2 regions of the Paenarthrobacter sp. 2TAF44 genome follow, and region 2 is predicted to be linked to the other one. Evidence: riboswitches for the same ligand, from Rfam matches in the RefSeq annotation. Region 2 holds a riboswitch; the other holds the start of a gene.

Evidence for each region. A riboswitch is a leader RNA that binds a small molecule or an ion and turns the genes downstream of it on or off. The one in region 2 is predicted to bind thiamine pyrophosphate.
Region 1: another riboswitch for thiamine pyrophosphate. It lies ahead of thiC (phosphomethylpyrimidine synthase ThiC); the one in region 2 lies ahead of thiO (glycine oxidase ThiO).

Annotation. Positions count from the first base shown of each region.
Region 1 covers NZ_JBFRFP010000008.1:154,782-158,641, reverse strand. Annotated here, with positions in the region: gene AB4Z15_RS10220 (VOC family protein) at 1-605, opposite strand, end outside; gene AB4Z15_RS10215 (amidohydrolase family protein) at 678-1,766, opposite strand; TPP riboswitch at 1,863-1,970, shown strand; gene thiC (phosphomethylpyrimidine synthase ThiC) at 1,966-3,825, shown strand; gene AB4Z15_RS10205 (alpha/beta fold hydrolase) at 3,808-3,860, opposite strand, start outside.
Region 2 covers NZ_JBFRFP010000012.1:25,910-29,769, reverse strand. Annotated here, with positions in the region: gene AB4Z15_RS13285 (thiazole synthase) at 1-505, opposite strand, end outside; gene thiS (sulfur carrier protein ThiS) at 510-746, opposite strand; gene thiO (glycine oxidase ThiO) at 743-1,990, opposite strand; TPP riboswitch at 1,983-2,100, opposite strand; gene thiE (thiamine phosphate synthase) at 2,128-2,811, shown strand; gene AB4Z15_RS13265 (ferritin-like fold-containing protein) at 2,857-3,525, opposite strand; gene AB4Z15_RS13260 (RNB domain-containing ribonuclease) at 3,567-3,860, shown strand, end outside.

The DNA of each region.
Region 1 (3,860 bases), on a different contig from region 2:
CTCTCAAAACCCAGGGTGTCCACATAAAAATCCTGGGCAGTCTGCACGTCGCCTACCTGAAGGTGCACGTGCCCGACGCCGGCAGCTGCTTCCCGCTGGCCAGTCACGGCCGCCTCATTCAAGTGCTGCTGGAGGAAACGCTGGGGCGGCAAAGCAACATTGTCCATCACCACATTCTTGCCATCCCACTGCCAGACATCGCGCGGCTTGTCGTAATAGAGTTCAATGCCGTTGCCTTCCGGATCTGTGAAGTAGAACGCTTCGCTCACCAAATGGTCGGCACTGCCCACAAAAGCGCGCGGCTCATACTCTGCGGCCGTGGCAATGGTGGCCGCCAGGGAAGGCTGGTCCTGGAACAGGATGGCTGTATGGAAAAGCCCGGCTTCCCCACGGCCTGGAATCTGCAGGCCGGCAGCGGGAGCGAGATGGACTACTGGCTTGCCCACCCGCCCCAGGTACAGCCCGCCATCCTGCTCGGCCACGATCTCCAACCCCAGGGCGCGCTGGTAATAGTCACTCATGACCCTCATATCGCCAACCTTGAGCATGACGGTGCCCATAGTGAGTTCGGCAGGAAGGAGGTCCTGATTGGATGTCGTGGTCATGTCAAGCTCCCGATTTAATAGATGGCCGCCCTTCGGCACGTTCTACTTATCTAAATTACTTGAAGCTTCAATTTATTCCCACTGGACCACTTTGCCCCGCAGGACGACATGGTTCAGGCTCGCCACAGTTGCAAGGTTCTTCCTCGGGTCATCCCGGCAAAGCACGACGTCGGCACTTGCCCCTTCGCTGATGCCCTGGGCTCCCAGCCACTTCCGTGCGCCCCACGTGGCGGCGTCCAGGACGGCCGTGGGCGGCAGGCCGGCGTCGTAAAGTTCCTTCATTTCGTCAGCGATCCTGCCGTGCTTGATCACGCTCCCTGCATCCGTTCCCGCAAAGATGCCAACACCGGCTTCAAAGGCCTCCAGCACCCTTTCACGGCGTCGCTCCCAAAGCCGGGTCATGTGGTCCGCGTACACCGGAAACTTCGGGGCAGCCTGGGCAGCGATATCCGGAAAAGTCGCGATGTTAACCAACGTAGGAACAATCGGGACAGACTGCTCCACAAGACGGGGAATATGCCTGGGCAAGAGTCCTGTGGCGTGCTCAATGCAGTCAATCCCGGCGTCGAGCATGTCATCAATGGTGTCTTCAGCGAAGCAGTGGGCCGTCACCCTGGCCCCTTCGTCATGTGCGGCCGCAATCGCATCCCTCACGACGTTCCGAGGGAAGGAAACCGAGAGGTCTCCCGTCCCGCGATCGATCCAATCGCCCACGAGCTTCACCCAACCGTCCCCGTCCCGGGCTTCCTTGCGGGCTGTCTCCACGAGTTCGTCCGGCTCCACTTCGTGGCCCAAACCACGCAGGTAACGCCGGCTCCGGGCGATGTGGCGTCCGGCGCGAAGAAGCCGTGGGAGATCCTCCCTGCGCTGAACCCAACGCGTATCGCTTGGCGAGCCGGCGTCACGGATCAACAATGTGCCGGCTTTCAGGTCGGCCTGCGCCTGGGCAAGAGTTGTCTGCTCATCAACGGCCCCGCCGACCCCAAGTCCAATGTGGCAATGGGCGTCCACAAAACCAGGAAGGACCCATCCATCCAGCACGGAATCCGGCGCAGCGACTGGACGTTCGAACGTGAGTTTGCCATCAACGGACCAGAGCCCGTGCCGTTGATCGTCGCCTGCCACAAGCACTGGACCGGTGAATTCGATGATGTAGGCCATGCCAAAAGACTAATCTGCCGACATGCCACAAACCTCCGGGATGGGTAAGCGCTACGACGATGACTGTGTCCCCGATGAGAGCTGTGGTAGCTTCGTCTACGACCACACGGGGGCCCCTGCAGGGGCTGAGATCGGACTGAAGCAGTCTGCGACCGTTGAACCTGTCCGGGTAATGCCGGCGAAGGAAGTGAGTAATCCTTTGAGCACCACCGAAACACAGCACAGCCCTGCCGAAAACCAGGCCAACATCAGCGAAAAGACGACGGAAACCGTCACACAGTCACTGAAATCCCACTCGTTGGCGTGGCTGGAAGACCCGGCACATGGTATCCGCGTCCCCGTTACGGAGATTGCCTTGGAGCCCTCCCCCAACGGTGAGGCCAATGAACCACTTCAGGTATACCGAACTGCCGGACCGGGCAGTGACCCCGTGGTGGGCCTTGAACCGTTCCGCACCGGATGGATCGAAGCCCGAGGAGATACCGAGGCATACTCCGGACGGGAGAGGAACTTGCTCGACGACGGCAAATCAGCCGTACGCCGCGGCGCAGCATCCCAGGAATGGAAGGGAACGCAACCGGTGCCCCGCCGCGCCGTCGAAGGTAAGACCGTCACCCAGATGCACTATGCCAAACAAGGCATCGTCACGCCGGAAATGCAGTTTGTGGCGCTGAGGGAGAACTGCGACGTTGAGCTGGTCCGCAGCGAAGTGGCTGCCGGGCGCGCCATCATCCCCAACAACATCAACCACCCCGAGTCCGAGCCCATGATCATTGGCAAGGCCTTCCTGGTCAAGATCAACGCCAACATTGGAAACTCGGCCGTCACCAGTTCCATCGCCGAGGAAGTTGACAAGCTGCAATGGGCAACCCAGTGGGGTGCCGATACCGTCATGGACCTCTCCACCGGAGACGACATCCATACAACCCGCGAATGGATCATCCGCAACTCCCCCGTTCCGATCGGCACCGTGCCCATCTACCAGGCCCTGGAGAAGGTCAACGGTGAAGCCAACAAACTCACGTGGGAAATCTTCCGGGACACCGTAATAGAGCAGTGTGAACAAGGCGTTGACTACATGACCATCCACGCCGGGGTGCTCCTGCGCTACGTGCCCTTGACGGCAAACCGTGTGACAGGCATCGTCTCCCGTGGCGGCTCGATCATGGCCGGGTGGTGCTTGGCGCACCACGAGGAGAACTTCCTCTACACGCATTTTGATGAGCTCTGTGAAATCTTCGCCAAGTACGACGTCGCATTCTCCCTGGGCGACGGATTGCGCCCCGGTGCCACGGCTGACGCCAACGACGCCGCGCAGTTCGCCGAGCTCGATACGCTTGCAGAGCTGACCCAGCGGGCTTGGGAATTCGATGTGCAGGTGATGGTTGAAGGACCCGGACACATTCCCTTCCACTTGGTCCGCGAGAACGTGGAGCGCCAACAGGAACTGTGCAAAGGTGCCCCCTTCTACACCTTGGGACCGCTGGTCACGGACGTCGCTCCTGGCTATGACCACATCACCTCGGCAATCGGCGCAACGGAAATTGCGCGGTACGGCACGGCCATGCTCTGCTACGTAACGCCCAAGGAACACCTGGGACTGCCGAACAAGGATGATGTGAAGACCGGTGTGATCACGTACAAGATCGCAGCGCACGCAGCGGACCTCGCCAAGGGACACCCGGGCGCAAACGAACGCGACGACGCTTTGTCCAAGGCCAGGTTCGAGTTCCGTTGGCGGGACCAGTTCGCGTTGTCGCTGGATCCGGTTACTGCCGAAGCCTTCCACGACGAAACACTTCCTGCCGAACCTGCCAAGACGGCGCACTTCTGCTCGATGTGCGGACCCAAATTCTGCTCGATGCGCATCAGCCAAGACATCAGGGACGAGTTCGGTTCCGCCGACGCGCAGGCCGCCATTGCAGGGATATACGACGGCATGCGGGAAAAGAGCGAAGAATTCCTGGCGTCGGGCGGCAAGGTGTACCTGCCGGAGCTGCAGCTTCCCACTACCCGGATATCCTCCACCAAGAGGGCAGCGTCAGGAAACCTTAACTGACCTCGTCCGGACAATATCGGCTACAAAAGAGCGAA
Region 2 (3,860 bases):
GCCCTGTACCAATAGGCGAGCCGAGGGGCATGACTGCTGCGGCACCCAGGTTTTCCAGGCGCAGCGCCAGGACAGGGTCATCATTGGTGTACGCGAAGACCTTGAAGCCGCGGTTCACCAGCTGTTCGGTGGCCTCCACGAGTTCCACCGCATCCGGAAGAAGTGTGTGCTCATCGGCGATGACTTCCAGCTTCACCCAGTCTGTCTCCAGCGCCTCCCGGGCGAGCTCCGCGGTCATCACTGCGTCTTTGGCAGTAAAACAGCCAGCGGTGTTGGGCAGGACCCGAATGTTGTGATCCAGCAGGAGTTGAAACAGTGAGCCTGTCTCGGCCGGTGAGTACCTGCGCATTGCCACAGTGGTCAGTTCCGTTCCTGAAGCCAGAAGGGCTGCTCCCAACCCGTCAAGACTCGGTGCACCACCGGTACCCATGATCAGGCGGGAGCCGAATTCGACGCCGTCGATCACCAAAGCATCTGTGCGGATGTCAGATTTTGCTACTGTCATTTTTTCAGCCTCCCTGGACTGCGGTTACGAGTTCGAGTTCGTCTCCATCGGCGAGCGCAGTCGCGGCCCACTGGCTGCGCGGCACTACCTCGGAATTGCGTGCGACGGCGACACCCAGCTTGCCGCCGTCGGCCGCCTGTCCGCGGTGGTCCAGGATGCGGCCTGTGATGGCGCTGACGAGCGTGCTGACGGATGCGTCATCCGCCACGGCATGAACGGAGCCATTGAGTTTGATGTTCATGGTGTGTCCTTGGTTGCTGGTTGGAGGCGGTCATCCGGCGTTGCCGTAAATCGATCAGGGGTGAAGTTGGACCATCGGGGATCGGCTGAGGCGCTGATTAGCCCGCCTACGATTTTGGCGGCCACAGGCGTCAACAGGACGCCATGGCGGAAGAACCCGGTTGCGATTACGAGACCGTCGATGGTGCCCGCGCGCCCGGCAACGCGTCCCAGTAATGGTGCGTTGTCCGGAGTGCCGGGCCGTGCGCGGGCTGTCGCTTCCAGCAGTTCCAACTCCGCCACGGCAGGCACCAGGACTTGAGCGTCCCGCAGGAGTTGGTAGACGCCTCCGGCGGAGACTGCATTGGTGGAGGCGGATAGGCCGTCCTCGCGCTGGGTGGCTCCAATCACCACCGTGCCATCATCCCGGGGCACGATGTAGACCGGCACCCCGCGGACCATGCCCCGGATGGTGGATGTGAGGAGGGGCTGGAGGTGGTGGGGAACGCGCAGCCTGAGGATGTCACCGTAAACGGGCCGCAGAGGAAGACTGAGACCCTCGGGGAGATTACCGATCCTTGCCGCGTCCAGCCCGCAGGCGATCACAGTTTCCGAGGCCTCGACTGCGCCAGAAGCCAGTTCAACCCCGGAGACGCGGTCCCCATCCCAGAGCAAACGGGATGCGTGGAACGGCAGGGCGAAACCGTCCTCCGCTCCGGAAACCCACGTTGCGTCACCTGGTCCGTGGGCTGCCAACCCTTCCATGAGGCATCGTGCAAGCCGCCGCGGGTCCACTTGGTGATCGGCCGGTATGTCGAAGGCACAGGAAATCTGTGGACTCAGCAAAGGCTCACGTTGGCGCGCCTCCCGCAATGACAATGGCTCCACGTGCAGGCCCGCGGCCTGCTGGACTGTGCGGAGGTCTGCGAGGGCGCGGCGGTCGGCGGCGTCGGCACCAACGGCGATTGTCGGCGTCGTGCGGTATCCGGTGGCTGATTCGCCGCCATGGACGCTCCGGATGAAAGCGGGCCACAGTTGGGAGGATTCCAGCATGAGTTCCAGGAGGTGTTCCTCCTGGTAGTGGAGTTCGCTGACCGGAGCCAGCATCCCCGCGGCAGCAAACGTCGCACCGGCCGCGGGGGTGGGATCAATGAGGACCACCGAGCGGCCCTGGCGGCGCGCTTCGTGGGCGATGCCAAGGCCAACGATGCCGCCACCAATCACTGCAACGTCTGCCTGCAAGGGGGTTTGGCCGGATTCTGCCATGTGTTTCCTTCCCTACGCCGGTACTAGCCGGATCAGGTCAAGCGGTCGGCGCTGAAGCCCTCTCAGCCGGACGGTCATATGACGCTGTCACGGCTCCCGCAGTACGTGCCCAGTTTAGAGGAACTACTCTGGTTTCCATGACCCAGCATGATGTCCACACCACTGCCCGCCTTTACTTATGCACTGATGCCCGCAAACGCCAAGGCGATTTCGAAGACTTCGTCGACGCCGCGTTTGAGGGCGGCGTTGACATCATCCAGCTTCGCGACAAGACGCTCGAGGCCGCTGAGGAGCTTGAGGTACTGGAGGTTCTGCACAACGTTGCCCAACGGCACGGACGGCTGTGGGCCGTCAATGACCGCGCCGATGTTGCCAGTATTTCCGGGGCTCCGGTGTTCCATATCGGGCAAAAGGACATCCCCCTGCCCGCGGCAAGGCATCTCCTCCACGACCGCACCGTGATCGGCCTTTCCACCCATACGCCGGAACAGGTTGACGCCGCGATAGCCGCCTCCCCTGGCAGGAGCGGACTGGATTATTTCTGTGTTGGTCCGGTGTGGGCAACGCCCACAAAGCCCGGCCGTGAAGCAGTCGGGCTGGATCTGGTCACATATGCCGCAGAAGCCGTAAAGCGCGCGGATGCGGAGACCGTAGGTGGCGTCCTCCTCCCCTGGTTCGCGATTGGCGGCATCGACCTCACCAACATTGAACAGGTGGTGGCTGCGGGAGCGAGCCGGATCGTCGTGGTGCGGGCCATTACTGAGGCGGAGGATCCGACGGCGGCGGCAAAGACTCTGCTGGAAGCGCTCGACGCCGGATAATCACCGCCGGCGCCCTGGCGGCAGCCGAGGATATGCGAAAGTCTCTTAAGCCGTGAGCCCGAGCCCGGACATCCGTCGACCATGCCGCTCGGCAAGTTCAGCGGTAAGGACCTTGACTGCAGTGCGGGCATCCCCGCCGCCCTTGAGCAGCGGTCCCAAGTGAGGATGTTCCATGCCCACGCGTTGGGCCTGGGTCAGCGCTTCACCGACGAGGCGGCGGCCCCACAAAGCCAGTCGCGATGCCAGGCGAGGATCATCAGCCAGGGCCCTGCGCAGGAGGACGCGTAATACTTCCGTGGCTTGGTCGGCGGAGGCCACCTTCTGGACAAAGAGTTGCGTTCCGCCGTCGAGGTACGAAGCGACCATGCGGTAAAAGTCCGATGACACGGTGTCGATCACATAGGCCTTCATGACTGATTCAAACCAGTCCGCCGGCTTTGTTCGCTCATGGAAGTGGTCAAACGAGCGCTGGAACGGAAGCATGGCCTCTTCGGCATCGAGTCCCATCTCCGAGAGCCGGCTGCTGATCAAGGCAAAGTTTCCGTAAGCCCCAACGGCAATCTTTGCCAACACTGCCCTGTCGTGCAGGGTGGGAGCGTACCGGGAGTCGAAAGACAGCCGGCCAAACGCCGAGAGCTCGCCGTACGCCATGGCTCCCAGCAGCTCCGAAGAGAGGCGCTGGACGCGAGCATTATCGTCCAAGGAAGTGCTCATGGTTCAAGACTATCCAGCGATTTCGGGCTAACCTGATTTTCGTGTCACATCATCGGATTTCGCCCAACGTCGACGACTCGTCGGACCAGCTCGCAGAGGCATTTGCAGCCCTTCGGACCGAACTGGAGCTCCCAGGCGAGTATCCGGCCGAAGCCGTGGCGGAAGCCCGGAAAGCAGTAGAAAACCACACGCTGCCAGAGCGTGACCTCAGGGACATTCCGTTCGTGACCATCGATCCAGCAACGTCCACCGATCTGGACCAGGCGGTATTCATTGAACGGGCCGGTGACGGTTACAAAGTCCTCTACGCAATCGCCGACGTGCCATCCTTTGTT